Regions from separate parts of the Undibacter mobilis genome, predicted to be linked through region 3. Evidence: predicted binding sites of a transcription regulator. Region 3 holds the regulator's gene; each other region holds the start of a gene.
What was found. The regulator LexA, encoded in region 3, represses DNA repair genes until DNA is damaged. The targets are predictions, from matches to a motif close to TGTTCNNNNTGTGTTCNG.
Positions count from the first base shown of each region.

Region 1: DXH78_RS01095 (ImuA family protein) is a predicted target of LexA. The motif match lies at 2,260-2,277, and genes of this name have one in related genera.
Region 2: DXH78_RS17265 (PA0069 family radical SAM protein) is a predicted target of LexA. The motif match lies at 3,435-3,452, and genes of this name have one in related genera.
Region 4: DXH78_RS07825 (DNA recombination protein RmuC) is a predicted target of LexA. The motif match lies at 2,959-2,976, and genes of this name have one in related genera.

Region 1 is NZ_QRGO01000001.1:228,404-236,171, forward strand. It holds gene DXH78_RS01085 (DUF3422 family protein) at 1-160, shown strand, start outside; gene DXH78_RS01090 (FAD-dependent oxidoreductase) at 228-1,922, opposite strand; gene DXH78_RS01095 (ImuA family protein) at 2,338-3,108, shown strand; gene DXH78_RS01100 (Y-family DNA polymerase) at 3,029-4,603, shown strand; gene DXH78_RS01105 (error-prone DNA polymerase) at 4,642-7,768, shown strand, end outside.
Region 2 is NZ_QRGO01000002.1:636,842-644,609, reverse strand. It holds gene ypfJ (KPN_02809 family neutral zinc metallopeptidase) at 1-884, shown strand, start outside; gene moaB (molybdenum cofactor biosynthesis protein B) at 1,044-1,607, shown strand; gene DXH78_RS17275 (bifunctional helix-turn-helix transcriptional regulator/GNAT family N-acetyltransferase) at 1,726-2,706, opposite strand; gene DXH78_RS17270 (glycosyltransferase family protein) at 2,745-3,320, opposite strand; gene DXH78_RS17265 (PA0069 family radical SAM protein) at 3,475-4,686, shown strand; gene rnhB (ribonuclease HII) at 4,779-5,531, shown strand; gene DXH78_RS17255 (glycosyltransferase family 39 protein) at 5,607-7,145, shown strand; gene cydB (cytochrome d ubiquinol oxidase subunit II) at 7,257-7,768, opposite strand, start outside.
Region 3 is NZ_QRGO01000003.1:217,322-225,089, forward strand. It holds gene trpD (anthranilate phosphoribosyltransferase) at 1-289, shown strand, start outside; gene trpC (indole-3-glycerol phosphate synthase TrpC) at 350-1,162, shown strand; gene moaC (cyclic pyranopterin monophosphate synthase MoaC) at 1,168-1,704, shown strand; gene DXH78_RS18505 (molybdopterin molybdotransferase MoeA) at 1,707-2,915, shown strand; gene lexA (transcriptional repressor LexA) at 3,053-3,766, shown strand; gene DXH78_RS18515 (ComEC/Rec2 family competence protein) at 3,779-6,046, opposite strand; gene DXH78_RS18520 (glutamine--tRNA ligase/YqeY domain fusion protein) at 6,158-7,768, opposite strand, start outside.
Region 4 is NZ_QRGO01000001.1:1,655,922-1,663,689, forward strand. It holds gene pobA (4-hydroxybenzoate 3-monooxygenase) at 1-278, shown strand, start outside; gene DXH78_RS07820 (AmpG family muropeptide MFS transporter) at 275-1,657, opposite strand; gene DXH78_RS07825 (DNA recombination protein RmuC) at 1,785-2,927, opposite strand; gene def (peptide deformylase) at 3,056-3,613, shown strand; gene fmt (methionyl-tRNA formyltransferase) at 3,744-4,667, shown strand; gene DXH78_RS07840 (GNAT family N-acetyltransferase) at 4,664-5,179, shown strand; gene truA (tRNA pseudouridine(38-40) synthase TruA) at 5,227-5,973, shown strand; gene dapE (succinyl-diaminopimelate desuccinylase) at 6,013-7,170, opposite strand; gene dapD (2,3,4,5-tetrahydropyridine-2,6-dicarboxylate N-succinyltransferase) at 7,178-7,768, opposite strand, start outside.

The DNA.
Region 1 (7,768 bases), on a different contig from region 3:
TTACGTCGTCGGTTTGTTTCACTATGCCATCGAAGGCGCGCACGCCAAGGGCCTGCATATCGACACGACCTTTGCCACGGCGTTGTTCGTGCCGGTGGCGATCGCGATGATCTGGCTGGTGGTGCGCGGCATCCGCAAAAGGCACGCCGGCGGAGAGTGACCGGCGATGGCTTACGCGGCGGCCTGTCGGACGAGGCGGCTGCCTTTCTCGCCAAATATTTCTAGCTTTACTCCGCCGCCTGCTGCACCGGCTCGTCGGCCAGCGCCAGCACCTGATGAATCTGCGACACCACCGCGGCGCCCTCGCCGATCGCGGCGCCGACGCGCTTGGTCGAGCCGGCGCGCACATCGCCGATGGCGAAAATGCCGGGCACGCTGGTTTCCAGCGAGTGCGGCGTCCGCGACGATCTGCGGTCGAACTCGGCGCCAGTAATGACGAAGCCCTTGCCATCGGTGGCGACGCAGCCTTCCAGCCAGTCGGCGTTCGGATCGGCACCGATGAACAAAAACAGATGGCGCAGCGGTAGGGACTTTTCGGTGCCGCTGCGGATCTCGCGGAAAGTGGCACCGCGCAGGCCGGATTTATCGCCTTCCAGTGAGACGATCTCCTTACCGACATGCACCGACACGTTCGGCAATGCCTTGATGCGGTCGATGAGATATTTCGACATCGTCTCCTCGAGCGCGCGGCGCACGATGAGATGCAAATGCTTGACCTTCGGCGCCAGGAAGACGACGGCTTGGCCCGCGGAATTTCCTCCGCCAATGAGCGCCACTTCTTCGCCTTCGCACAGCTTGGCTTCGATCGGCGAGGCCCAAAACGAAATACCGTTATTGTCGAAATCCGACAGGTTATCGATCGCCGGACGCCGATAGCGCGCGCCGGAGGCGACAATGACCGTGCGCGCCTGCAGCGCGCCGCGGCCGTCGGTCAGCTCGATGCGGAACGGCCTGCGCTTGGCGCAATCGGCATCGCCGCAATCAAGCTTGGAGACGGACAACGGAATGGCGATCTCGGCGCCGAATTTCTGCGCCTGATTGAAGGCACGGCCGGCGAGCGCCATGCCGGAAATGCCAGTCGGGAAACCGAGATAGTTTTCGATGCGCGCCGAGGCACCGGCCTGTCCACCGAAGGCGCGCGAGTCCAGCACGATCATCGACAGCCCTTCGGAGGCGCCATAGACGGCGGCAGCAAGTCCGGCCGGCCCGGCGCCGACCACAGCAACGTCATAGATCTTGCTGTGATCGAGCTCCGGCGTAATGCCGAGACAGGCGCCGGCTTCCGCATCGCTGGGCCGCTTCAGGAGCTTGCCATTCGGGCAGATCATCAGCGGCAGTTCGTCGTCGCGAATGCCGAAGCGCTCGACCGCATCGCGCGCGTCCGTGTCGGTTTCGACGTTGAGCACGGTGCACGGGTAACCGTTGCGCGACAGAAATCCCTGCAGCCGCACGATCTCCGGCATGTTCGGATGGCCGATCAGCAACGAGCCCGCGCCGTCGGTCTGGATTAACGCGACGCGGCGCAGGATGAAAGCGCGCATCACGACTTCGCCGATCTCCGCCGAGCCGACCATCAGTGCCCGGATATGAGCGGCGTCGAACGGCAGCGCGGTCAGGCCCTTCGGGCCGGCACGGCCGGAGGGAATCGAGCCGTTGCCACTCAATTGGCTGACCTCACCGGAAAACTGACCGGCGTCGTGCGAGATCACCGAGGCGAAACGGTGCAGGCCATCGCGGCGCACGATTTCCAGCGTGCCTTCCAGCACCAGATAGGCGGGGACATTGCGTTCGCCGGTGTCGAAGAGCGCTTCATTCGGCGCGAAGGTCCGCGCCGGACCGCTGGCGAAACGCGCCATGGTCTCGACCTGGGCCGGCTCGAGAACCGGGAACATCTGCTCGAAACGCTCGTCGGCGAGGCTCATGTCACACTCCTTGAACTACAGCGCTTCACGCTGCCGAGCCCTTTTGTCAATTGCAAGTCAACGTCCAGCGTCAAGAGACATCAGAGCTTGCCGGCATGCGTTTTGAATGATGGCGTCATGAAATCCAATCACTCGGGCCTCCGGCCTGGACACTGGTTTGGCAGTGCCGGTTTTTGTCGCCTGTGTGACGCATATCTGATCGGGCGCCGACAGCGAAATAACCTGGACAGGCTGATCGATAATGCCCCGGCTGTTCCCGGACGCCAGCGCTGCCGCCTGGTCGCGCCAAGAGCCCCCACTCGTTGTGGCTTGACGGCTTCCTCCGTCTTCGGCACATTAGAACAAATAGTGAACAATATAGAGGCCTATCCGCCGAATTCCGACGGATAACAAAGCTTCTTCAAAGGCTTGATCGATGCTCGATATGCTGCGCCAGCAGCTCATCCGCCTGCAGAAACCGGCCGGCATTGCCGACGCCCCGGCGGTGTTGCCATTGGGCGTCCCCGCTGTGGACGATGTGCTCGGCGGCGGGCTCTTGAGCGGCGCGCTGCACGAAATCGCGGCAACAAGCGAAGCGCATTTGCCGGCGGCGACCGGCTTTACGCTCGGGCTGGCGGCGCTGGCCACAGGCAACAAGAATTTCGTCTGGATCGCCGAGGACATGGCCCTCACCGAGAACGGCGCGCCTTACGGCGCCGGCCTCGATGTCTTCGGGCTGTCGCCCGAACGACTCGTCATCGTTGCCGTCGCGCACCGTCATGAACTGATGGCCGCGATGGAAGAAGCCCTGCGCTGCCGCGCCGTCGGTGTCGTGATCGGCGAGGTGCGCAACGGTACGCTCGATGCCGTCGCGGTGCGGCGGCTGTCGCTCGCGGCAAGCGATAGCGGCACCCTCGCCTTTTTCCTGCGCACGCAGCCGACCCATGACGCCTCCACCGCCGTGACACGCTGGGTGGTGGGGGCATCGCCTTCTGTCATTCCGGGACACGCACGTCAGTCCGCATCCCCAAATGGCAGCGAATTCGGCGCGCCGCGCTTTGCCGTTCATCTCACCCGCAATCGCCGCGGCCCGTCCGCGTCCTGGATTCTGGAATGGAGAAATCCCGATGACCGCTTCGTCCTCGCCGCGCCTCATGAGCCTGTGGCTGCCCCGCTTCGCCACCGACCGCATCAGAAGGTTGCGTGAGATTACAGCGCCGCTTGTCATCGCCGGCAAGCGTGGCAATGCCGATGTGCTGATCGCCATCGACGACTCCGCCGAACAACTCGGCCTCTCCGCCGGCATGGCACTGGCGCAGGCGCGCGCCATGCATCCGACGCTCGATGTCGTGCCGGAAGATGCGCGCGCCGATGGTGAACTGCTCGACAGCATCGCCGACTGGTGCCTGCGCTATACGCCGCTCGTCGCCTGCGATGCACCGGATGGCTTGCTGCTCGACATTTCCGGCTGCGCACATCTTTACGGCGGCGAGCGCGAACTGGTCGCCGATCTCGGCCGCCGTCTGACGCAAGCGGGCTTTGCCTATCGCGTCGCCATTGCCGGCACCATCGGCGCCGCCTGGGCCGCGGCGCATGACGGCCGGCCGGATGCTTACAAAAATGGCGAGGAGCGCGACATTCTCGCGCCGTTGCCGCTTTCCGCGTTGCGCCTGCCGCCGCCGGTCATCGCTTCGCTTGGCCGCGTCGGCCTGAAAACGATCGGCGCCATCATCGACATGCCACGTTCACCGCTCACCGCGCGGTTCGGTGCCGAGCTGCTGCGTCAGCTTGACCGCGCCCTCGGTCGTGAACATGAGCCGCTGACGCCGCGCCTGCCGATTGCACCTTACGTCGCCGAGAAACGCTTTCACGAGCCGATTGCCCGCGAGGAAGACGTCCTCCGCACCGTCGAGAAGCTGGCGACACGGCTGGCGACGGCGCTGGAGCGGCGCGGCGACGGCGCCCGCCGCATCGAGCTGACCTTGTTCCGCACCGACGGCGTCCTGCGCCGCATCGCCGCCGGCACCGCGCGACCGCTGCGCGATGCTGCCGACATGCGCGCCCTGTTTGCCGAACGCCTCGCGACCATCGCCGACGAACTTGATCCCGGCTTCGGCTTCGACATGGCCCGGCTGTCGGTGCTGATCGCCGAACCGGCGCCGGCCGAGCAGATCGGCATGGGATCGGCAGACGATGCCGGCGAACTGGTGCGTCTGGTCGATCGCCTGAGTGCGCGACTCGGCGCGCAACGTGTGCGACGCGTCGTGGCGCAGGACAGCCATATTCCCGAAATCGCGTCGATCACCTTGCCCGCACAGACGACGGTGAAAGACGACGGCTGGGCCGCTTTCAACCGGCATCGCAGCGCCATTGAACTCGCGCCGCGGCCGCTGCGGCTGCTCAGCAAGCCGGAGCCGATCGAAGCCGTCGCCGAAGTGCCGGACGGCCCGCCTTTGCGCTTCAAGTGGCGGCGCGCGCTGCACGATGTCGTTGTCGCCGAAGGTCCCGAGCGCATCGAGGGCGCGTGGTGGCAGGAAGCGAATGAAGCGGAAGTATCGCCCGCCGGCCACCGCGCCCGCGATTATTTCCGCGTCGAGGACAAAAGCGGTCATCGCTTCTGGCTGTTCCGCGCCGGGCTCTATCGCGATCTTGTCCCCGGCACCGCGCCGCCCGCGTGGTTCGTGCACGGAATGTTCGGGTGAGAGCTCTCTCACCCTCTCCCGCCAGGGGGGAGAGTTAGATGCGTTACGTCGAATTCGCCACCGCAACCAATTTCTCGTTCTTGCGCGGCGCCTCACATCCCGAGGAACTGATGCTGCAGGCACAGACCCTCGAGCTATCGGGCATAGGCGTCTGCGACCGCAACACGGTTTCCGGCGTGGTGCGCGCGCATCTGGCCAAACGCGAACAGAAATTGTCGCTCGCCTATCACCCCGGCGCGCGTCTCGTTTTCTCGGACGGCACGCCCGACATTCTCGTCTATCCGCGCGACCGCGCCGCCTGGGGTCGGCTGACGCGCCTGCTCACCGTCGGCAATCTCCGCGCCAAAAAGGGTGACTGCATTCTCACGCTCGACGATCTCGTCGCCCATGCGTTCGGGCTGGAGCTGGTGGTGATGCCGGACACAAACGCAAAAGAGACAATCGCTGCCCTCCGTCCGCTCGCTCCCGGCCGTGTACGACTCGCCGCCACCATGCTCTATCGTGGACAGGATCGCGCCCGGCTGATGCGCCTCAAGGCACTGGCGCAAGACACCCAGGTACCGCTGATCGCCATCAACGACGTACATTATCATCATCCCGACCGCCGCCCGCTTGCCGATGCGCTCACCTGCATTCGCGACAAGGTGACCATCGACCGTGCCGGGCGCCGCCTTGCCGTCAATGCCGAACGCTTTCTTAAAGCCCCGACCGAGATGGCACGGCTGTTCCGCGACGCGCCGGAAGCCATCGAGGAAACGATGCGCCTTTCCAAGACGCTGACCTTCTCGCTCGACGAACTAAAATATGAATACCCCGACGAAACCATGGTCGGCTTTCCCGACGCACAGTCCGCGCTTGCGCATCTCGTTCACGAGGAGGCGGTGAGGACCCGCTATCCGCAGGGCATACCGAACAAGGTAAAAGCCCTGCTCGATCACGAATTGCAGCTCATCGCGGAAAAGAAATACGCGCCCTACTTCCTGACCGTTTACGACATTGTCAGGCAAGCGCGTTCGCTGAACATCCTCTGTCAGGGTCGCGGCTCGGCGGCCAATTCCACCGTGTGCTACTGCCTCGGCATTACCGAGGTTGATCCCAACGAGAACAACCTCCTGTTCGAGCGGTTCATCTCCACGGAGCGACATGAGCCCCCCGACATCGACGTCGACTTCGAACATGAGCGCCGCGAAGAAGTCATTCAGTATATCTACGGGAAATACGGCAGCGACCGCGCCGGAATCGCCGGCACCGTCATCTGCTATCGTGGCCGCTCCGCCATTCGCGAGGTCGGCAAGGCCTTCGGCTTGAGCGAAGATACGATCGGCGCGCTGTCGTCATCGATCTGGGGCGGTGGCGGCGGCAATGTCTCGGAGGCCAGCGTCAAACGCACCGGGCTCGATCCGGACAGCTTCCGCATGAAGCAGGTGGCGGCGCTGGCGCAGGAGATTTCCGGCTTCCCGCGCCACCTGTCGCAGCATGTCGGCGGCTTTGTCATCACCCGCAGCCGACTCGATGAAGTGGTGCCGATCGGCAATGGCGCGATGGACGAGCGCACCTTCGTCGAGTGGGACAAGGACGATCTCGATGCGCTGGGCATTCTCAAGGTCGACGTGCTCGGCCTCGGCATGCTGTCCTGCATCCGCAAGGCCTTCGACCTGATGGAAAAGCATTATCCGGAGGCGACGCCGCCGGGCAAAAGGCTCGCCACCATTCCGTCGAAGGATGAGGCTCTCTATCGCATGCTCGGACGCGCCGACTCGCTCGGCGTGTTCCAGGTCGAAAGCCGCGCGCAGATGAGCATGCTGCCGCGCCTCAGACCGAAGGAATTCTACGATCTCGTCATTGAGGTGGCGATCGTCCGGCCGGGCCCGATCCAGGGCGACATGGTGCATCCTTATCTTCGTCGGCGAGAGAGCAAGGAGAAGATCGTTTATCCCTCAAAAGAACTCGAAGATATTCTGTCGAGAACCCTCGGCGTGCCGCTGTTTCAGGAACAGGCGATGAGTATCGCCATCGTTGCCGGCGGTTTCACACCGGGCGAAGCCGATAATCTGCGGCGCGCCATGGCCACCTTCAAGCGCACCGGCACCATCGGCACGTTCCGCGACAAGATGATCAAAGGCATGCTGGCAAAAGGCTACGAACGCGGTTTCGCCGAACGCTGTTTCAGCCAGATCGAAGGCTTCGGTGAATACGGCTTTCCGGAAAGCCATGCCGCCAGCTTCGCGCTGCTCGTCTATGCCTCGGCCTGGCTCAAATGCCACTACCCGGACGTGTTCGCCGCCGCGCTACTCAATGCGCAACCGATGGGCTTTTATGCTTCGTCGCAGATCGTACGCGACGCGCGCGAGCACGGCGTCGAGGTGCGCGCGCCGGATATCAACCACTCCGATTGGGATTCGACGCTCGAACCCGGCACATGGGACGATTCACGCCTGCATGACCTGCATAAAGACATGCGTAGCGATATCCGTACCGCCCGCGCCGTCCGTCTCGGCCTCCGTGAAATCAAGGGCATGAGCGAGAACGATGCGGAGCTGATCGCGGCAAAGCGCGGGGCAATCGCATACGACTCCGTCCGCGATCTGTGGCTGCGCACCGGCTTGCACACGCGCATGCTGGAACGGCTGGCCGATGCCGATGCTTTCTCATCGCTCGGGCTTACCCGCCGCGATGCGCTATGGGCGGCGAAAGCGCTCGGCCGCGTTGGCGACCAGAATGACGATCTGCCACTGTTTGCTGCCAGAGCAGCCAACTCAGCCGCCATATCCTACGCAAGCGGGGTATCCGGCACTGCCCTTGCAAAAGCTGGATCGTCTGCCTTCGCGGGCGATGACGGTGACAGAAATGACCTTCGCCATTTCCGCGAACCGGACATCGCGCTTCCGCCGATGCCGCTCGGCGAGGAGGTCGTCAACGACTATCGTTTTCTCCGCCTGTCGCTGCGCGCGCATCCGGCTGAGTTCCTGCGCGCCGACCTGTCCGCGCGTAACATCGTCGGTAACGATGCGCTGCGCGCCCTCAGGACCGGTGCACGCGCCACCATTTCCGGACTTGTCACCTGCCGGCAGCGACCGGGCTCAGCCAAGGGCGTAGTGTTCATGACGCTGGAGGATGAAACCAGTGTTGCCAATGTCATTGTCTGGCCCAAGATGTTCGAGCGGG
Region 2 (7,768 bases), on a different contig from region 3:
GCGGCGGTGGTGGTTTTGGCGGTGGCGGCGGCGGTTTCAATTTGCCGGTGGGCGGTGGCGGACTGGGCATCGGCACCGTCGTTGTGCTCGGTCTCATCGGCTGGGCGCTCGGCATCGATCCTGCGCTGCTGATTTCCGGCGCGGAAATGGTGAACGGCGGCCGTCAGTCGCAACAATATGAGCGGCGTGTCGATCGGCCCGCGCAACGCACCGGTGCGCCGAGCGATCAGATGGGCAACTTTGTCGCCGCGGTGCTCGGCAATACCGAAGACACCTGGGGCAAAGTGTTCGAAACGGCCGGCCAGCAATATCGCGCGCCGCGCCTGCGCCTGTTCACCGGTCAGGTAAGCAGCGCGTGCGGCATGGCGAGTTCGGCCAGCGGTCCGTTTTATTGCCCGCCGGACCGTCGCATTTTTCTCGATACGTCGTTCTTCGATGAAATGCGCTCGCGGTTCCGCGCCTGCACCGGCAAGGGTTGCGAGTTCGCCCAGGCCTACGTGATTGCGCATGAGGTCGGTCATCATGTGCAGAACCTGCTCGGCATTCTGCCGAAAGCGCGCGAGGCGCAGCAGGCCGCCGGCGATCGTGCGGCGGCAAACCGTATTCAGGTCCGCGTCGAACTGCAGGCCGATTGTTTTGCCGGTATCTGGGCCAACCAGTCGAACCAGCGCTGGAATTCGATCGAGCCCGGCGACATCGAGGCGGCGCTGCAGACCGCGGCGGCGATCGGCGACGATCGCCTGCAGAAGCAGGCGCGCGGCTATGTCGTGCCGGACTCGTTCACACATGGCACCTCGGCCCAGCGCCAGCGCTGGTTCACGACCGGCTTCAAGGCCGGCAAGGTGTCGGCGTGCAACACGTTCGCGGCGAATACGCAGCTTTGATGATCGGTCATTCCGGGACGCGCCGCCGGCGCGGACCCGGAATCCAGATAAGGTTTCAAGAGCAAGAGGCTGGATGCCGGGTTCATGCGCCGTAGCGCGTCAATGATGCGCTTAAAACATGCGCTTATGGCGCATGCCCCGGAATGACGGAGAATGAATATGCCCGGTATCGATGAATCCAAGCAGTTCGTGCCGCTGAAGATCGCGGTGCTGACCGTGTCCGACACGCGCGAACTGGCCGACGACAAATCCGGCAACACGCTGGTCGAGCGCATCCGCGCCGCCGGGCATGTGCTCGCCGAACGCTCGATCGTGAAGGACGAGGTCGATGCGATCCGCGGCAAGGTGAAGGCCTGGATCGAGGACAAGTTCATCGACGTGGTGATCTCGACCGGCGGCACCGGCTTTACCGGCCGCGATGTGACGCCGGAAGCGGTCGAGCCGCTGTTCGAGAAGCGCATGGACGGCTTCTCGACCTTGTTCACGATGGTGAGCTACCCGAAGATCGGCACCTCGGCGATCCAGACCCGCGCTACCGCCGGTGTCGCCAATTCAACCTATGTCTTCTGCCTGCCTGGCTCGCCCGGTGCCTGCAAGGACGCCTGGGATGACATCCTCGTTCACCAGCTCGACTACCGCTACCGGCCGTGCAACTTCGTGGAAATCCTGCCGCGGCTCGATGAGCATATGCGAAGGCCGAAGGCAAAAGGCGCGACGGCATAGCGCCCGAGCGCGGCCACCCACCGCAACAGCAACTGGCGGCGCGCCAGATCGCGCAGTCGTTTGGCGTTCGATGTATGAATGACGATCGCCAGCGACCGATGCTCTGGCGATCCCGGCTTCATAACGTCTTGTCCCAGAACTCCGCGACAACGTTCTGCCCGAAGCTCATCTTGTTTTCGCTCGAGGTCAGCGTGAAGCCGCGCTTCTGATAACAGCGCCGCGCGGCGGTCAGGCATTCGTGCGTCCACAAGGTGATGGCGCGATAGCCCTTGGCGCGGGCAAAAGCGATGCACTCGTCGGTGAGGCGCTGGCCCAGACCGAGGCCGCGCGCCTTCGGCGACACGATGAGCAGGCGGATGCGCGCGGTGCCGGGCTTTTCGTCTTTCACCAGCATCACCGAGCCGATCGGCTCCCCATCCATCTCGGCGATCCAGCAGCGCTCCATGGCCGGATCGAAGTTTTCGGCAAAGTTGGCGACGATCTGCGCGACCAGGGCCTCGAACGAATGGTCCCAATTGTATTCGCGCGTATAGACGCGGGCATGTTCGGCGACGATCCAGCCGAGATCGCCGGGCTTCAAGTCGCGAAGCGTGTAGGTGCGGGGGGCGGCCGAGCCGTTGTCCTTCTCGAGCAGCCTTTCAATGCGGTGCATGGCGGCCACCAACTCGCTCTGCTCGCTTTCCGAAAGCGTCGTCAGCATGGCGGCGACGTCGTCGTCCGAGCGCTTTTCGGCGGGCGCGAAGAATTTCCGGCCCTGGGCGGTCAACGACAGATGGCTTTGTCGTGCGTCGTCTTTCGACGTCGTCCGCTTGATCAGGCCGCGCTTTTCGAAATTGCGCAGCACACGCGACAAATAGCCGGCGTCGAGATCGAGGGCGCGGCCGATGTCTTTCGCTGTCGGCTGCGCGACGCTTGGATGCGCCAGTTCATGCAGCACGCGCATTTCGCCGAGTGAGTAGGGCGTGTCGAGATAGGTTTTGCGCAAGAGGCCGATCTGGCGCGTGTAGAAGCGATTGAAGCGGCGCACCGCGGCGACATGGTCGGCCGGCGGCGCGGCTTTCGTCTTGGCGGGCTGTTTCGATTGACCGGGGGCAGGCATGGCCGCACGGTCGGCCAATTAGTTGACAAAGTCAAGTATCAGATCACCCGCCGCGCGCCGGCGCCCAGCAGCGCGACCTTGCGGCCGAGCTGGCCGAGCAGCGCCGCTTCGGCGTCGGCATGTGCGGGATGACCGCCGACGGCGTCGTAGAGATTGCGGGCCACGACAAGGCCCTGATCCGGAGACGGCCTGCGGCCGGCGAATACGGCGCGCACCAGCGCGATGACATCGCCGAACCCCGGCTGGGCCGAGGTCGTGGCCGCGGCGCGGAACACGGCGGCGCGCGGCGCGGCTTCGTTGAAAGACGCTGTCTGCATGAAGGTCTCGCTCGCCGCGGTCCAGTCGGCGTCGAGCACGACGCCGGCCCGCAGGAACATCAGCCAGGGTGTCCGGGTGCTGAGGGCGGCTGTCCTGAGCCGCTCGCCGAGCGGGGCGCCCGAGGCGATGAACCGACAGCCAGCAATATCAGCCACTTCGGCGGTGGCGTCCTTCGATCCGGCATCCGCAACCACCACCTCGCTGACGAGTCCGGACATCGCTCCGGGCACCAGCGCAGACAGCGTCGGCACCAAAGCGCGCTCCGATTCGTGGGTGGCGACGATGACGCTGAGCATTGGCCTGCTTCATAAGACCTTGGGAACACAACCGCTCTTCCTTCGGTTGCTACCACATCATGTGCGGAAAGGCAGGCGGGCCACGACCGGAGGCCTCAGGGAACAAGTTCAAAATGTTCTTGTTATGTTCACATTTCGAGACTAGGTAAGAACCATGGCTCAACGACCTGCAGCCTTGAAACGCCCGCCGGCGGACCTTGATCGGACCGCCATTTCCGATCGCGGAACGGAGCTGCCCTCCGCGCCGGCGGGCGCAAAGGGCTTGCGGGTCGATGATCTCACCGGCCTGCTTGGCGTCGTCGTCGAGCACGAACGCCGCCGAGGACGCGGCGCGCAGTCGAACGCCTCCGGCCGCTACGAGCCGCATGCGCGCGTCGCTTTCGATGACGGCTGGCGCTCGCTCGAAGAGCTGCCGCCGTTCAAGACCTCGGTACAGGTCGATGCCACGCGCAAGATCATCACCCGGAACGAGTCGCCTGACATCGGTTTCGACCGGTCGATCAACCCGTATCGCGGCTGCGAGCATGGCTGCGTCTATTGCTTCGCGCGGCCGACGCATGCCTATCTCGGCCTGTCGCCGGGGCTCGATTTCGAATCCAGACTTTTCGTCAAGCCGGAGGCAGCCGACCTCCTTGAACGTGAGCTCTCTTCGCCGAACTACTCGCCGAAGGTGATCGCGATCGGCACCAATACCGACCCGTATCAGCCGATCGAACGGCGCTACAAGGTGATGCGGCGCATTCTCGAAACGCTCGACCGCGCCGGGCACCCGGTCGGCATCGTCACCAAATCGGCGCTGGTGACGCGCGATCTCGACATTCTCTCGCGCATGGCCGAGCGCAATCTGGTGAAGGTGGCGCTGTCGGTGACGACGCTCGATCCGGAGCTGGCGCGCAAGATGGAGCCGCGCGCGGCAACGCCGATGAAGCGGTTAGAGGCTTTGCGCCAGCTGAGTCAGGCCGGCGTGCCGACCACCGTCATGGTGGCGCCGATCATCCCGGCGCTGAACGATATGGAGATCGAACGTATCCTCGATGCCGCGGCGGCCGCCGGCGTCAAGGAAGCGGGCTATGTCATGTTGCGCCTGCCGCTCGAGGTACGCGACCTGTTCCGCGAATGGCTCGAAGCCAATTACCCGGATCGTGCCGGTCACGTCTTCAGGCTGGTGCGCGAAATGCGCGGCGGCAAGGATTACGACTCCGAGTGGGGCACGCGCATGAAAGGCAAGGGGCCTTATGCCTGGCTCATTGGCCGCCGCTTTGAGCTGGCCTGTGAGAAGCGCGGCCTCAATGTCGCCAAGCGCAAGCTGTCGACCGAGCATTTCCGGCACCCCAAGCCGGATGACGCTCAGATGAGTTTGTTCTGACGGCGGTCCGGATCGGGCCCCAATCCCCGTTTTTCACCGGCGGATGTGAATAGGGTTGAATGGACGCCCGAGTCGGGCGTACCCATCGGCCCATGGCCCGCGCCGCGAAATCCAAACCTGCGCTAAAATCCGCCGCCAAAGCGCGATTGCCGCTGGCCGAGCCGATCCTGCGGCCGACGTTCCGGCGCGAGCGCCGCGCCTTCAAGGCCGGCATCTTTCCGGTGGCGGGCTGTGACGAGGCGGGGCGGGGACCGCTGGCCGGGCCGGTAGTGTCCGCCGCCGTGATCCTCGATCCCGACCGCATTCCGCGCGGGCTCAACGATTCCAAGAAGCTCGACGCCGAGGCGCGTGAGAAGCTCTACGAGAAAATCTGTGCCACCGCGCAGGTCTCTGTCGCCTTCGCCTCGGTCGATCGCATTGATCGCGACAATATCCTGCGCGCCTCGCTCTGGGCTTCGGCTCGCGCCGTGAAGGCGCTGCCGGTCCGGCCAAAACTCGTCTTCATGGACGGCAATATGAAGATCGATTGCGGCTGCGATTGCGAAGCGGTGGTCTCGGGCGACGCGCTGGTCCTGTCGGTGGCGGCGGCCTCGATCGTCGCCAAGGTGACGCGCGACCGCTACATGATGCGGCTTGCCGAGACCTATCCAGGTTACGGCTTCGAGCGGCATATGGGTTACGCGGTACCTGAGCATCGCCGCGCGCTCAAAGAGCTGGGGCCGACGCCGCACCACCGTCGTTTCTTCGCGCCGGTGGCAGCAAGGCTAGCCGCGATGTCCGAGGCGTTGGCTCAGCCGATCGAGGATGTACCGCAGGAAGCGCTGGCGACCGTGTTGCCACTTTAGCCGGCGTTCTCTATTCCTCTGGTTCTCGAGCCGCGATTGGCGGACGGGATTTAAAGGGCACGCCGCCTCAAGGCCATGCACCACGTCTCCCTGATCATCGAATTCCTGCGCGGCCGGCCCAAGGTCGTGTTCTGGTTCGTGGCGCTGTCCCAAGGCGTGCTGTGGACGCTGATTCCCGCGTTGTTCTATTCATCGCCGCCTGGCGACGTCCCTCTGGTACTGGCCGTCGGTCATGAATTCCTTCTCGGCAGCTATCTCGGGCCGCCGCTGGCGTTCTGGCTTGCCGAAATCGTGTTCCGTGCCGGGGGCACGTTCGCGCTCTACGCCTTGTCGCAGGTCTGTATCGTCGTCGCATTATGGGCCGTGTTCACGCTCGGCCGCTCGCTGGTCGGCACCCGCCACGCGGTGCTCGCCATTTTGCTGATGGCCGGCATTGCCGCCTTCACCATCCCGAGCCCGGATTTCGGCCCGGCGGTGCTCGCCATTCCCTTGTGGGCGCTGGCCATGATGCACTACTGGCGCGCGCTCGGCGAAGGCAAACGCGGCAGCTGGTTTCTGCTCGGCGTCGATCTCGGCCTGCTGCTGCTGACGCATTATGCGGGCATCGTTCTGGTTCTTCTGCTCATCCTGTTCACGCCGTTGACGCGGCGCGGCCGCGCGGCGCTGCGTTATCCCGAGCCGTGGCTGGCGCTGCTGTTGCTCCTGGTCGTCATATTTCCGCATGCCGCCTGGCTCGTGAGGTCTTATCCCGTGGTTGCGACGACGCTTCGTGACAGCGCTGTCCGCTCGTCCGCATTGTGGTTTGCCGGCGCGCTCATCGCCGTGCATCTCGGCCTGCTGCTGCTCGCCGTGCTGTCGAGCGGCCTCGGCCGTGGCCGCAACGAGCGCGCGCCGGAGATCGATCGCAGTCCGGTGGAGCCCGCGGCCAGGGGCTTTGTCTATTTCTTCGCGCTGGCGCCGGCGCTCGTTGTCATCGCGCTGGCGGTGATCGGCGAGCGTGTGCCGCAGGCCGCGCTGCTGTCATCGTTCGGCTCGCTGACGACATGGTCGGTGCTCGCGCCGCTCGTATTGTTATCCGGCATGGCGGTGGTGCTGGCTGCCGGCGACCGCGTGCTCATTTATCGCGAGCGGCTGGTGTCATCGTCCTGGCTGGCCTTGCTGGTGGCGCCGCCACTGCTGATCGCGATCAGCCTGTTCGTGGTGCCATGGGTCTTTGCGCGCGACAACCGACTCGCGCAGCCGTCCGGCGCCGAGGCGCAGTTCTTCGCCGAGACCTATCAGCGGCGCACGGGCAAGCCGCTGCAATATGTCAGCGGCGATGCACGGTTGGCGCCCTTGATCGCGATGATGGCGCCGGCAGGTCCGCAGGGGCGGCCGCATGTGTTCTTTGCCTGGGCGCCGCAGCGCAGCCCCTGGGTCAGCGTCGATGATGTCGCAGCCAATGGCGGCGTTCTGGTCTGGCCGGCAGCCGCCAACAACGCGGTACCGGAGGATCTGCGCACGCAGTTTCCCGGACTGGTGCCGGAACTGCCGCGTCAGTTCGATCGCGCCGTGCAGGGCCGTCTGCCGCCGGTTCGCATCGGCTGGGCCGTGCTGCGCCCGCCGGCCCAATAATGTCATTCCGGGGCTGGCCGAAGGCCAGAACCCGGAATCCAGCAACACATTCAAAGTTTGTATCTGGATTCCGGATTGCCGCTATCGCGGCGTCCGGAATGACGAAACGGGCTAGTGATAGCTCTCGCCTTCGCGCACTTTGCCGCGGAACAGCCAGTACACGAAAATGATGTAGCCCAGCACCATCGGCAGCAGGAACAGCGTGCCGATGAGCATGAACACCTGGCTGCTGGCGGAAGCGGCGGTGTCCCAGATCGTCAGTGAGGGCGGCACCAGATACGGATAGTTCGAGATCACCAGACCGATATAGCCGAGCATGAACAGCGCGATCGACGCCAGAAACGGCGGCACTTCGCGGTCGCGCTCGATCCAGTGCCAGCAGGCAAACGCCACCAGCGCCGTGATCGTCGGCACCGGCCACAGGAAATAGAAGTTCGGTAGCGAGAACCAGCGCGCCGCGATGCGCGGCTCGGCGATCGGTGTGTAGACACTGACCGCTGCCATGAAGAACAGCACTGTGATCAGCCAGTACTTGGCCTGGCGTTGTGCGCGGGCGGCCACTTCGCCGTCGGTCTTCATGTGCAGCCAGGTGGTGCCGAGCAGCGCGTAACCGGCGACCAGCG
Region 3 (7,768 bases):
CACCTTTGAGATCACTCCGGAAGATGCCGGCCTGTCCCGGGCCAAGCCGGAAGCGCTGAAAGGCGGCGATGCCGAGACCAACGCCAAGGCCCTGCTCGACGTGCTCAAGGGCAAGCCGGGGCCGTTCCGGGACGTCACCATTCTCAATGCGGCGGCGGCGCTGATCGTCGCCGGCAAGGCCAAGGACCTTAAGGAAGGCGCCGCGCTCGCCGCCCAGTCGATCGATTCCGGCGAAGCCGAGGGTCGGCTTGACCGCCTGATTGCAGTATCCTGCGCCACCGAGGAGTAGCCGCGTGATCCCCAAAAGTGGACACCGGTTTTTGGACAAGATCACGCGGTAGAAAAAATCGTGGCCGATATCCTCAAGAAAATCGAAGCCTACAAGCGCGAGGAAATCGCGGCGGCCAAGCGCGTCCGTTCGCTCGCCGACCTCGAGGCGCAGGCCAAGGCCCTGCCGCCGGCGCGCGGGTTCCTGCGCGCCATTGAGAGCCGCATTGCCGCCGGCGATTACGCGCTGATCGCGGAGATCAAGAAGGCCAGTCCGTCCAAAGGGTTGATCCGCGCCGATTTCGACCCGCCGGCGCTCGCCAGAGCCTATGAGGCCGGCGGTGCCGCCTGCTTGTCGGTGCTGACCGACGCGCCCAGCTTCCGGGGCAAGCCGGAGTTCCTCACCGCCGCCCGCGAGGCGACCAAGCTGCCGGCCTTGCGCAAGGACTTCATGTTCGAGCCGTACCAGTGCGCGGAGGCCCGCGCCTGGGGTGCTGACTGCATCCTGATCATCATGGCGTCGGTCGATGACAGCGCCGCCGCCGAACTGGAAAGTACAGCATTTTCATATGGCATGGACGTCTTGATTGAAGTTCACGCAGAAGATGAACTTGACCGCGCCCTGAAGCTGAAATCCCGGATGATCGGTATCAACAACCGGGACCTCCGCACCTTCGAGACCTCGCTCACGGTCAGCGAGCGCCTTGCGCCGCTCGTGCCCAAGGATCGCCTCATCGTCGGCGAAAGCGGGATTTTCACGCCGGCCGACCTCGCCCGGTTGGAGGCGGTCGGCATTTCGACCTTCCTCATTGGCGAGAGCCTGATGCGGCAGGCCGACGTCGCTGCCGCGACTCGCACTTTGCTCGCCAGACCCAGCCACGCGGCCGCGGAGTAACGACAATGGCCAAAGCCAAACCGAAGGCGAAGGCCGTGAAGCCAAAGACGAAGCCGATATCGGGCGCGAAGCTCAGCCACATCGACCAGACCGGCAAGGCCAACATGGTCGACGTTTCGGCCAAGGCGCCGACCGAGCGCGTCGCGCGCGCCGAGGGCCGCGTCATCATGCGCAAGGAAACGCTGGACGCTGTCATCGCCGGCAACGCCATGAAGGGCGATGTACTCGGCGCGGCAAGGCTCGCTGGCATCATGGCAGCCAAACACACGCACGGCCTGATCCCGCTGTGTCATCCGCTGCCGATTACCAAGGTGGCGGTCGATATCTTTCCGGAGCACAGCTTTCCGGGCTTCCTGGTACAGGCGACCGTCAAGGTCACCGGCAAGACCGGCGTCGAGATGGAGGCGCTGACCGCGGTCTCGATCGCCTGCCTCACCATCTACGACATGGCCAAAGCCATCGAGAAGTCGATGCGCATTGAGGGCATCCGCCTGCTCGAAAAGACCGGCGGCAAGTCGGGACCGTACAAGGCGGAAGCGTAACAATGGCCCTGATGCCGGTCGCCGAAGCGTTGGCGCGGGTGCTGGCCGACACCGCGGCACTGGGCACCGAAGACGTTCCGTTGAGCGATGCGCCGGGCCGCGTTCTCGCCGAAGACCTGACCGCCTTGCGTACACAGCCGCCCGCCAATGTTTCGGCCATGGATGGTTACGCCGTGCGCGCCGACGACATCGCCAACGCGCCGACACCGCTCAAGGTGATTGGCGAGGTCGCCGCCGGCCATCCCTTCTCTGGCCGCATCGGCCAAGGCGAAGCGGCGCGCATCTTCACCGGCGGCGTGCTGCCGGATGGCGCCGACACCGTCGTCATCCAGGAGCTCACCCGCCGCGACGGCGATAAGGTCACGGTCGAGAAAGCCACCTCCAAAGGCCGCAACGTCCGCTACGCCGGCATCGATTTCAAACAAGGCGCCGTGCTGCTCGCCAAAGGGCGGTTGCTGACCGACCGTGACGTTATGCTGGCGGCCGCGATGAACCACCCGCGGCTGCGGGTCCATCGCCGGCCCGTAATCGCTGTGCTCGGCACCGGCGACGAACTGATCCTGCCTGGCGGCGAGCCCGGCCCCGGCCAGATCGTCTATTCCAACGGCTTTGCCTTGTCGGCGCTGGTCCGCTCGGCGGGTGGCGACGTAATCGATCTCGGCGTTGCCCGCGATACGCTGGACGATATCGGTGTCCGCATTCGTCGCGCCCGCGACGCCAAAGCCGACGTGCTGCTCACCAGCGGCGGCGCCTCGGTCGGCGACCACGATCTGGTGCAGAAGGCGCTGGCCGCCGAAGGGCTCGATCTGTCGTTCTGGCGCGTCGCCCTGCGACCGGGCCGGCCGATGATGCACGGGCGGCTCGGTCCGATGCATGTGCTCGGCGTGCCGGGCAATCCGGTATCGTCTTACGTCTGTGCTTTCCTGTTTCTGCTGCCGCTGCTGCGCACGCTGTCGGGCCGCTCCGATGTCGTCCCCCAGTCCGAACCGGCCCTTCTCGGCCGCGATCTGCCTGCCAATGACGAGCGTGCCGACTACCTGCGCGCTACGCTGGCGATGGGCCCGGACGGACTGATCGCCACGCCGGTCGCCAATCAGGACAGTTCCCTGATGGCCCCGTTATCGCAGGCGGACTGCCTGTTGATTCGTGAGCCGCACGCCCCCGCGGCCGGGGCCGGCAGCCGCTGCCGCATCCTTAAGTTCGGGTTTTAGCGGCCTCTCGACTTGTTCACGTCAAATTAAGTGGTTGCGGAACACATATCGAACAGATAGTGTCCGTTCATGCTTTGTTTCGGATGATTCCGCGCCAATCAGGCCGCGGAGTCGCCGCGACCGGAGGCCCACAAGCGATGCTAACGCGCAAACAATTCGAACTCCTGCGGTTCATCCACGAACGGTTGACCGAAACCGGCGTACCGCCCTCCTTCGATGAAATGAAGGATGCGCTGGACCTGCGCTCGAAATCGGGCATTCACCGTCTGATCACCGCTCTGGAAGAGCGTGGCTTCATCCGCCGCCTCGCCAACCGCGCCCGCGCCATCGAGGTGATCAAGCTGCCGGATTCGGTCCAGCACGGCCTTGGCGGCGGCGGCAATGGCCGCGCCCGTGGCTTCAACCCCAGTGTCATTGAGGGCAATCTCGGCAAGGCCCGGCCTGTCGTCACCGAAGACGATGCGACACGGCCGATTTCGGTGCCGGTCATGGGCCGCATCGCCGCCGGTACGCCGATCGAGGCGATCCAGCAGCGCAGCCATGTCATCAACATGCCGCCCGAGCTGCTCTCGAACGGCGAGCATTTCGCGCTGGAAGTGCGCGGCGACTCGATGATCGACGCCGGCATTCTCGACGGCGACATCGCCCTCATCCGACGCTCCGAGGGTGCCGACACCGGCGATATCGTGGTGGCGCTGATTGACGACGAGGAGGCCACGCTGAAGCGCTTCCGCCGCCGCGGCGCTTCCATCGCGCTCGAGCCGGCCAATGCCGCTTATGAGGTGCGTATCCTGCCGCCCAACCGCGTGCGCATCCAGGGCAAGCTGGTGGCGATGTTCCGGCGGTACTGACCGTCAGCCCCGCTAATCCCCCGCTTCCAGGTCCTCCGTCGGCGGCGTCGCATCCCGTTGCGGGCGGCGCGCACCGGTTGATCCGGCTTCGCCGGCCGCCAGCACCGTGCGCGCCCTCGCCCAGGGCCGGTCTTGCGTCGGCGGCCGCGCTACCTCGATATCGAAGCCGTCCCCGTTGCGGTAAAGCGCGGCTGCGCCGTGGCGCCGCCACGCCGCCCGATCGATGAGCCGCGCGTCGCATTGGCCCGGCGCCGTGCGCGACGACAGAACGACAGCGGCGCGTGCGCAGTCCTCGGCAAAGGCGTCCACCGACGCGGCGAACGCGACCACGCGGCCGTCACGCAGTATCGCGGTGCAGCCCATGGCATCGCAGCGGACGCCGTCTTTGAGGCTGGCATGGTCGGCGCTGCGCATATCACCATCGGCCGCCAGCCATTCCTTGATCGCGAAGCCGTCGCGCCCCCGCTGCAGAATAACCCATCGCCCGGCCGCGCCCCGGACTGCCGCGGTCTGTCCGTCGCTTGCCATCAACACATCGGGCTGCGGCGTCGCCAGCGCCCAAATCGCTGACAGCGCTACGCAAGCAGCGCCGCTCCAGCGCAATGGCGAGCGCAGCAGGCACAGCAGCAGCAGCCCCAGGGTCACCAAGAGCAGCGGCGCGATACCGAAAGCCGGCATCGGGCCGACTGCGCCGGGCAATTGCGTCACCCACAGCGCCACCGCGATCATCCAGTCGAGCCCGAGCCCCATCAGCTTCCAGAACACGGCATCGAAGCCGAAAGGCATTGTGAGCGCGCCGGCAACGCCCATCGGCATGACGAGCACCGAGACCACCGGCATGGCCAGCAAATTGGCGATGACGCCGTAAGGCGCGATACGATGAAAGTGATAGGCGGCGAACGGCGTGGTGGCGAGGCCCGCGACCAGCGAGGCCAGGATCAGCGCGGCAATTTCGCGCCCACCCCACAGGGCGATGCGGGCGGCGAGCGGGCTCTCCGCGCCGGCCTGCCAGCGCAGCGAGATCTGATAGCCGGCGACCAGCGCCAAGGTCGCAGCGAACGACATCTGGAAGCTCGGATGCACCACCGCTTGCGGCGTCAGTGCCATGACAACCAGCGCGGCGACGGTCAGGGTGCGGAAGGTGATTGCCGGGCGATCGGCCATCACGCCGACGAGCACGATGGCGACCATGATGTAGGAGCGCTGCGTCGCTACCTCGGCGCCGGACAGCATCAGATAGAACGTCGCCGCGCCGAGCGCGCCCAAGGCTGCCCATTTCTTGATCGGACGACGCAGCGCCAGCGCTGGAAAGATCGCCAGCACGGCGCGAATGGTGAAGAACACCATGCCGGCAACAACCGCCATGTGATAGCCGGAGATCGACAGCACATGCGCCAGGCTCGAGACATACATGGCGTCGTTGACCGGCTGTGAAATCGCGTCGCGTGTGCCGGTGATCAGCGCCGAGGCGATCGAGCCGCGATCGCCAGGCAGGATGGCGCGGATGCGATTATCCATGCTGTCGCGCAGGGCATCGAAGAACGTTGCATAAGACAGCCACAGCCCGCGCGCGACCGGCGCGGCTTCGTTACGGATGCGGCCGAGCACATAGCCCGAGGCGCCGATCTGCTGGAAATACAGATCGCGCGCGAAGTCATAGCCGCCGGGCCGCAGCGGCTCGAGCGGCGGCGCCAGATACGCCTTGAACGCGACGAACGCGCCGACGGCAGGCGCCGTGCTCTTGCGCACCGACACCCGCACGCGCTCCGGTTTTTCGGTGATGCGCGGCGCCTCGAATTTCTGGACGCGGACGACGATGCGGTCGCTGCGCGCCCGCTCCTCGCGGACTTCGACAAAGCCGGAGACTTCGGCGGTCCATGTCGCGCTGCGCAGAATGGGATGCGCGATGCGCGCACTGTGGAGCGTAGCAATGGCAAAGCCCGCGGCCAGCGCGGCGACGCCGAGCGCCAGCGGAAATCCAACCGGATGCTTGCGCGCCGCAAACGTCATCGCCAGCGCGGCAAGGGCCGCCGCCGTCGCGGCCCACCACATCGGCTCGCGATCGGCGGCGAAATAGACGGCAATGCCGCAGCCGAACGCCACCGGCAGCCATGGCAGCAGGCGGCCCGGCGCCACCTCGGCGGTGACCCAGGCCGCCAGGTGCTTGCCCGCTTGGACATTGAATGCATCGAGTCCGGCGGGCCAGACACCTGCCCGACGGCCCGCCGCGGCGACGCCTGCCACAACCGCTTTCGCCCGATTTTCCGGCGATGGAGCCACGACGCCGCCCCCGACGCTACCCGCAACCGGAGATCAGACTAGCGCAGCTCTGGGTTGCAGATTAGAGGAACGGTTGTGAACGGACCAGTCCCCGGGGCAAATGCAACTCGTCTACCCCTTCGCCACATCCTTGGCGTAGGTGTCGCGCAGGCCGATGGTGCGGTTGAACACCAGTTTGCCGGGCGTGCTGTCGCGGTCGATGACAAAGTAGCCCTGGCGCTCGAACTGGATGGCGTCGCCGCCCTTGGCGCCGGCCAGCGCCGGTTCGACCCGCGCATCGCTCAGGACCTCAAGCGATTGCGGATTGATCCCCTTGGCGAAGCTCTCGGGGTCCGCGCTCGGGTCCGGATCGCTGAAGAGCGTGTTGTAGAGCCGAAGCTCTGCCGGCACCGAATGCTCGGCCGACACCCAGTGGATGGTCGCCTTGACCTTGCGGCCGTCCGGCGAATTGCCGCCCTTGGACGCCGGATCGTAAGTGCAGCGCAGTTCGGTGACATTGCCGGCCGCGTCTTTCACCACCTCCTTGCAGGTGACGAAGTAGGCATAACGCAGCCGCACCTCGCGCCCGGGCGCCATGCGGAAGAACTTCTTCTCCGGCACTTCCATGAAATCGTCGCGCTCGATGTACAGCTCGCGCGTGAACTTGAGTTTGCGTGAGCCCTGCGTCTCATCGTCGGGATGATTGACGGCCTCGATCTCCTCGCCCTCGCCTTCCGGATAATTTTCGATCACGACCTTCAAGGGGCGCAGCACCGCCATGCGGCGCGGCGCGGCGCGATTGAGCACTTCGCGGATCGAGAAGTCGAACATGCCAAGATCGACGGTGCTGTTGGCTTTCGCCACGCCGACGCGCTTGATGAAATCGCGGATCGCTTCCGGCGGCACGCCGCGGCGGCGCAGGCCGGCGATGGTCGGCATGCGCGGATCGTCCCAGCCGGAAACGTGGCCGCCCTTCACCAGACCGTTGAGGATGCGCTTCGACAGCAGCGTATAGGTGATGTTGAGGCGGGCGAATTCATACTGATGCGGCGTCGAAGGCACCGACAGGTTCTGGATGAACCAGTCATAGAGCGGGCGGTGATCCTCGAATTCCAGCGTGCAGACCGAATGCGTGATGCCTTCGATGGCGTCCGACTGGCCGTGGGCGAAATCGTAAGACGGATAGATCTTCCAGGTATCGCCGGTGCGCGGGTGATGGGCATGGATGATGCGGTAGAGCACCGGGTCTCGCAGGTTGATGTTGCCGGCGGCCATATCGATCTTGGCGCGCAGTACGCGGGCGCCGTTCGGGAACTCGCCGGCCTTCATGCGCGCGAACAGGTCGAGGTTTTCCTCGACGGGGCGGTCGCGAAACGGCGAGTTCCGGCCCGGCTCGGTCAGCGTACCGCGATTGGCCCGCATCTCCTCCTGGGTCTGGTCGTCGACATAGGCCTTGCCGGCCTTGATGAGGTCGACAGCCCAGCCATAGAGCCGGTCGAAATAATCGGAGGCGAAATAGAGGTGCTTGCCCCACTCGAAGCCGAGCCAGCGCACGTCGCGCTCGATGGCATCGATATATTCCTGCTCTTCCTTGGCTGGGTTGGTGTCGTCGAAACGCAGGTGGCAGCGGCCGCCGAATTCCTGCGCGATGCCGAAATTCAGGCAAATCGACTTGGCATGGCCGATGTGCAGGTAGCCGTTCGGCTCGGGGGGGAAACGGGTGACCACCTCGGCGATCTTGCC
Region 4 (7,768 bases), on a different contig from region 3:
TCAACAGCGCGGCGTCCGATATCTACTATCTCTACCACGCCATGGTCGATCACTATCACAAGCGCGACGACGCCGGCCTTGACGGCTATTCGGAGAAAGCGCTGGCGCGGGTTTGGAAGGCGCAGCGCTTCTCCTGGTGGATGACCACCATGCTGCATCGCTTCCCCGACAATTCGCCCTATGAGGACCGGCTGCAGGACACCGAACTGGCTTATCTGCTGTCGTCCGACGCGGCGAAAAGCGCGATGGCGGAAAACTACGTCGGCCTGCCGTTCTAATTGCTCATCGCGACAGGCCCGCGCGGCTTGTCGAGCGCGGCGAAGTGGCCGCGGGCCTGCAGCCACCACAGCAGCACGACGCTGGGCAGGCCGACCGCGGCGCTGATGGTGAAGAAGATCGGCCAGCCGACGCTTTCGGCGAGATAGCCGGCGCTTGCCGACAGATAGGTGCGGCCGAAAGCGGCCAGCGCGGTGAGCAGCGCATATTGCGTCGCCGTGTGCAGCGGCGACTGGCACAGCGACGACAGGTAAGCCACGAAGATCACCGTGCCGATGGCGCCGGTGAAGCTCTCGACCGTGATCGAGGCTGCCAGGGCCCAGTGATTGAGGCCGATATAGGCCTGCCAGACGAACACGAAGTTCGACGCCATTTGCAGAGCCGCGCCGATCCACAGCGCAGTGGCAAGCGGCAGCGTGCGCGCCACCAGGCCACCGGCGAAGCCGCCGAGCAAGGTGGCGGCAAGGCCAAGACCCTTGACGATGTTGGCGTAGTCGGTGCGCGTGAAGCCGAGGTCGATGACGAAAGGCGCGGTCATCGTGCCGGCGAAGGCGTCGCACAGCTTGTACAGGATGACGAAGACGAGCACGGCGATGGCGGCGTCGCGGCTGAGAAACTCGGCGAACGCCGCATAGGCCGCGCCGAATACGCGTTTGATAGGGCTCTCGCCGGCATGGCTGGCTTTTTCGACAGCGGCGGCTTGCGACCGCGCCGGCTCTTTGGCGAACAGCGTGGCAACCATGCCGATGCCGACCATCGCCGCCATGACGGCATAGCCGAACGACCACGCCGCATCCTTGCTGCTGCCCATCACTTCGAAGCCGCTGACGATGTAGAGCGCGCCCGCGGTCGAAACCAGCATGCCGACGCGATAGGCCGCGACATAGGCCGCCATGCCGGCGGCCTGTTCGTCGGTGTCGAGGCTTTCGACGCGAAAGGCGTCGATGACGATGTCCTGCGTTGCGGAGGCGAGCGCGACCAGCAGGGCGGCGCCGGCGACAACAATCAGGGCCGAGAATTTCGGATTGCTGGCGGCGAGAATGAGGATCGCCGCCATCAGCAGAATCTGCGACAGCATCAGCCAGCCGCGGCGGCGCCCGAGCAGGCGCGACAGCACGGGCACGTCGAGCGCATCGACCACCGGCGCCCACAGGAACTTGATGGTGTAGGGCGTGCCGACCAGCGCGAACAAGCCGATGGTGCCGAGATCGACGCCGACCTCGCGCATCCACACCAGCAGCGTCGTGCCCGACAGCGCCAGCGGCAGGCCCGAGGAGAAGCCGAGCACCAGCACGATCAGCACGCGCGGCTTCAGATAGACCGCGAGCGCCTCGGTGAAGGAGCGGCGGGCGGCGGTGTCTATTTCGGGCGTGGTGGTCATGCGCTGCTTTCTACGTCATTCCGGGGCGCGCCGACAGGCGCGAACCCGGAATCCAGGGACGAGCGTACAACGAGAATCTGGATTCCGGCTCACGCGCTCCGCGCGTGCCCCGGAATGACGACAGCGCTCACTCTGCCACCCCGATCTTTCGGATCGGCGCGGCAATGACCTCGGCGCTGGCCGGCGTGTCGGAGTCGAAATCAAGCCCCTCGATCTTGCCGGCGCGCTTTTCGATCTTGCCGGTCGAAATCAGGATGCTGTCGATGTCGGCATTGGCCTGGTTGAAATGCGATTGCAGCTTGCGCACCCGCTCGGACAGCAACGTCACGTCCTTGAGCATCATGCCGACCTCGGTGCGGATCTGGTCGGCGGCCTCGCGCATCTCGGCATCCTTGCGCACCTGCTTGATGACCTGGATCGCCATGACCATGAGTGTCGGTGACACGATCATGACGCGGGCGCGCTGCGCCTTCTGCACCAGATCGTCGAATTGCTCGTGCAAATCGGCATAGACCGACTCCGACGGGATGAACATCAGCGCGATGTCCTGCGTCTCGCCGGGGATCAGATACTTCGCGGCGATGTCGGAGACATGTTTGGCGATGTCGGTGCGCACGCGCGCAGCGGCGAATTTGCGTTCCTCGTCGCTTTCGGCGGCGCGCAGCGCGGTCAGCGCTTCGAGCGGAAATTTGGCATCGATCACCAGCGGGCCGGAATCCGGCATGAAAACCACGCAGTCCGGCTTGGTGCGGTTCGACAAGCTGTACTGGAATTCGTAGGCGCCTTTCGGCAGCACATCCATGATGATGGCTTCGAGCTGCCCTTGCCCGAAGGCGCCGCGCGATTGCTTGTTGCTCAGCACGTTCTGCAGCGACGTCACGGTGGACGACAATTCGGTGATGTTCTTCTGCGCCGAGTCGATCACCGCGAGCCGCGAATGCAGGGCCTGCAGGTGATCGGAGGTGTGCTTGGCGGTCGTCTTCATCGACTCGCCGAGGTTCTGGCTCACGGCGTCGAGCCGGGTGTTGACCGTGTTGGCGAGTTGCCCGTGCGCGTTCTGCAGCCACGAGCCCATGGCATCTAACCGGGCATTGAGCTCGCGCAGGCGCGCATCCTGCTCCGGGTCGGCCATCGGCTTTTTCGGCCGCAGCAGGATGATGAGGATCGCGATTACACAGATCACGAGCAACGCTGCGACGCCCAGGGCGATGGGCAGGGCGGCCGGCGATTGCAGGAAGTCGCGCAGCGGGTCAGTCAGGGCGGGGTTCATGGTGCGGGTTTTACTCCGATTCGCGCCGGGAGGGAACGAACGGCGAACGGGCCGGCCGGTGCCCGAAAACGGCGTGTTTTGAGCCGGTTCCGTTGACCTTCCGGCTTGCACCCCTTACATCGCCGCCCATGGCGATCCGCGACATTCTCATCCTCCCCGAAAAGAAGCTCAGGCTCGTTTCCGAGCCAATCAAGGCTTTTGACAAGCCGCTACGCACATTGGTCGACGACATGTTCGAGACCATGTACGAGGCGCCGGGCATTGGCCTCGCCGCAATCCAGATCGGCGAGCCGGTCCGCGTCATCACCATCGATGTTGCCGGAAAGGACGACCCGAAGGCGCCGCAGGTTTTCATCAATCCGGAGATCGTGTGGTCCTCGGAGGAGCACTCGGCCTACGAGGAAGGCTGCCTGTCGATCCCGGAATACTATGAAGAGGTCGAGCGTCCGGCCAAGGTGCGGGTGAAATATCTCGATGCCGATGGCAATGCGCAGGAGATCGAGGCCGAAGGCTTGCTTGCAACCTGCCTGCAGCATGAGATCGACCATCTCAACGGTGTGCTGTTTATCGATCACATTTCCAAGCTGAAGCGCGATCGCGTGATCAAGAAATTTACCAAGGCCGCCAAGCACGGCGTCTCGCCGGCGCTCGCCAAGGACAAAGAGCCGTCGCATCATATTGGGTAGCTTCCTTTTCACTCTCCCTTGGGGGGCAGGGTTAGGGAGCGAGGTGACTGCGGGAGCTGCAGTCATCTCGCATTGACCCCCACCCCCAACCTCTCCCCACAAGGGGGAGGGGAGTTACAGGGTTCGCCTCATGCCGCTTCGCCTCATCTTCATGGGCACGCCGGATTTCGCGGTGCCGACTTTGCTGGCGCTGCATGCGGCTGGGCATGAGATCGTTGCGGTCTATACGCGCGCGGCCAAACCCGGCGGACGGCGCGGGCTCGATTTCGTGCCGACGCCGGTCGAACGCGAGGCCACCAGGCTCGGCCTCAAGGTGTTGACGCCGAAGTCTTTGCGCAATGACGAGGCGCAGGCCGAATTCGCAGCCTTCAACGCCGATGCCGCGGTGGTCGTCGCTTACGGCCTCATCCTGCCGAAGGCCGTGTTGGATGCTCCGCGCCTCGGTTGCTTCAATGTCCATGCCTCGCTGCTGCCGCGCTGGCGCGGCGCGGCGCCGATCCACCGCGCCATCATGGCCGGCGACGTCGACAGCGGCATTACCATCATGCAGATGGACGAGGGGCTCGACACCGGCGCGATGATGATGCGCGAGGCCATGCCGATCGCGCCGGACATGACGACTGGCGAACTGCACGACGCACTGGCCGCGCTCGGGGCGCGGCTGATGCCGGTGGCGTTGGCGGCGGCGAACCGCGGCACGCTTAACGCCACACCGCAGCCGGCCGAGGGTGTCACTTACGCCGAGAAGATTTCCAAGGCCGAGTCGCGTATCGACTGGGGCAGGCCGGCGCGCGACGTCCACAATCACATCCGCGGTCTGTCGCCCTTTCCCGGCGCCTGGTTCGAGTTCGATGGCGCGCGCGTCAAGGTACTGCGCTCGACGCTCGGCTCGGGCTCCGGCGCGCCTGGCACGGCGCTTGACGATGCGCTCACCATTGCTTGTGGTGACGGTGCGGTGCGGCTCGTGCAGGTGCAGCGCGAGGGCAAGAAGGCGATGAGCGCTGAGGAATTCCTGCGCGGTACGGCAGTCAAGGCCGGAGCACTGTTCGTATGACTGCAAGCGCATCATTCGCGATTCGTCACGAACGTGCCGATGATGCTGTGGCCATTCGCCGTGTCCTTGATGATGCCTTCGGCGGTCCGGCGGAGGGCAATCTGGTCGAACGGCTGCGCGTCGGCGGCGATCTGGTGCTGGCGCTGGTTGCCTACGAAAACGAGGCGATCATCGGCTATGTCGCCTGGCCGCGTCTCTGGATCGCGACGCCACGCGATCAATACAAGGCGATTGCGCTGGCGCCCCTCGCTGTGGCGCCGGCGATGCAGCGTCGCGGCATCGGATCGGCATTGACGCGCGAGGGGCTCGCGCAGTTGCGCGCCTCTGGCGAAAGCATCGTCTTCGTGCTCGGCGATCCGATCTATTATGGGCGGTTCGGCTTCTCGGTTGAGGCCGCGGGTGCGTACGAATCGATGTATGCCGGTACGCATTTGATGGCCTTGCGGCTCACCGATACAGCACCGGACGGCGGTCGCCTGTCTTATCCGGCGGCGTTCGACGAGATTGATTGATGGTGCGATGCTGTCCGGTGATCATGCAGATTGAGGTTGATTGAGCAGTGCCCCGCTACAAACTCCTCATCGAATATGACGGCGCGCCGTTCTGCGGCTGGCAGACCCAGGCCGATCAGGTGACGGTGCAGGGCGTGCTGACAAATGCGGTCAAGGCGCTGTCCGGCGAGGATGTGCTGGTGCAGGGTGCCGGCCGCACCGATGCCGGCGTTCATGCGCGCGGGCAGGTGGCGCATGTCGACATGACGCGCGAGTGGCGGCTCGACACCGTGCGGGATGCGCTCAATGCACATCTGCGGCCGCATCCGGTGGCGGTGCTCAGCGCGGAGCGCGTGGGCGACGATTTCAACGCCCGCACCTCGGCGATCAGGCGCCATTACTTCTACCGCATCGTCAACCGCCGGCCCGATCTGACATTTGATGTGAAATATGCCTGGCGCGTCGCGCGGCCGCTCGATGCCGAGGCGATGCACACGGCGGCTCAGCGCCTGGTCGGCAAGCACGACTTCACGACGTTCCGCTCCACCGAATGCCAGGCCAAATCGCCCGACAAGACGCTCGACCGGCTCGATGTCACGCGCATCGGCGACGAGGTGCATGTTTTCGCCTCGGCGCGCTCGTTTCTGCACAATCAGGTGCGCTCGATGGTCGGCACCTTGATGAGCACCGGTCTCACCGGGCCCGGCGCCTGGACCGCCGATGACCTCACGCACGCGCTCGAAGCGCGCGACCGCACCGCCTGCGGCCAGGTCGCGCCGCCGGACGGGCTGTATCTGATGAAGGTGGATTACTGAATTCTCTTCTCCTCCCGCAAGCGGGGAGGGAGAAGAAGGCTAGCCAAAATACCGGTCGACAATTTTCCGATAGATCGCCGTCAGCGCGACGAGTTCGGCGACCGGCACACGCTCGTCGATCGCATGCATGGTCTGGCCGACCAGGCCGAATTCGACCACCGGGCAGTAATGCGTGATGAAGCGCGCATCCGAGGTGCCGCCGGTGGTCGATAGAGTCGGCGTGCGGCCGGTCTCATCCTTGATCGCGGTGGACACCAGTTCGGTGAATGGCCCCGGCTTGGTCACGAACACGCCGGCATTCGACGGCTGGAACTTGAACTCGAATTTGATCTTGCCGCCGGACGCCTTCTCGGCGCGCTTCTGCAACAAGGCCTTCAGCGATTCCAGCGTGTGGCAATCGTTGAAGCGGATGTTGAACATCGCGCGCGCTTCGCCGGGAATGAGGTTGACGGTCTTGTTGCCGACATCCACCGAGACGAATTCGAGGTTCGACGGCTGGAAGTTGGCGCTGCCGGCGTCGAGCGGCTCCGCCGTCAAAGCGGCGATCAGTTTGACAATGCCGTGCACCGGATTGTCGGCGCGATCGGGATAGGCGACATGGCCCTGCTTGCCGGTGACGATGAGATGGCCGTTGAGCGAGCCGCGCCGGCCGATCTTGATGGTGTCGCCCAGTGTTTCCTGGTTGCTCGGCTCGCCGAGAATGCAATGGTCGAACTTCTCGCCCATGCCCTCGACCCATTGCAGAAGCTTCGGCGTGCCGTTGATCGCCACGCTTTCTTCATCGCCGGTGATCAGGAACGAGATCGAGCCCTTCGGCTTACCGCCATGCGCGGCGAGATGGTCGAGCACGGCGGCGACGGCGCAGCCAATGCCGCCCTTCATGTCTACGGCGCCGCGGCCGTAGAGTTCGCCATTGGCGATCGCGCCGCTGAAGGGCGGATGCGTCCAGGCCTTTTCATCGCCGGTCGGCACCACATCGGTGTGGCCGGCGAAGGTGAGATGTGGGCCTTGCGTGCCGATGCGCGCGTAGAAATTCTCGACGTCGTCGGTGCCGGCTTCCGAAAACACCTTGCGATGCACGGTGAAGCCGGCGGCCTTCAAGGTGTTTTCGAGATACGTTAGGGCGCCGCCTTCGGCCGGCGTCACTGACGGACAGCGCAGCAATTCGCGGGTGATGGCGACCGGATCGGCGGGCATCGTCAAATCAATCCCTCAGCAGCTCATTGATGCTGGTCTTGCTGCGCGTCTTCTCGTCGACGCGCTTGACGATGACGGCGCAATAGAGACTCGGGCCTATGTTGCTGCCCGGCATCGCGTTGCCCGGCATGGTGCCGGAGACGACGACTGAATAAGGCGGCACTTCGCCGTAATAGATCTTGCCGGTCGAGCGATCGACGATCTTGGTCGACTGGCCAAGATAGACGCCCATGCCGAGCACCGCGCCCTCGCGCACGATCACGCCCTCGACCACTTCCGACCGCGCGCCGATGAAGCAGTTGTCCTCGATGATCACCGGCCCGGCCTGCAGCGGCTCAAGCACGCCGCCGATGCCGACGCCGCCCGACAGATGCACGTTCTTACCAATCTGTGCGCAGGAGCCGACGGCGGCCCAGGTGTCAACCATCGTGCCCGACCCGACATGGGCGCCGAGATTGACGAAGGATGGCATCAGGATAACGCCCGGCGCGATATAGGCCGACTTGCGCACCACCGAGCCCGGCACGGCGCGGAAGCCTTCCTTCTTGAAGCGTGCGGCGCTCCAGCCCTTGAACTTCGAATCGACCTTGTCCCACCA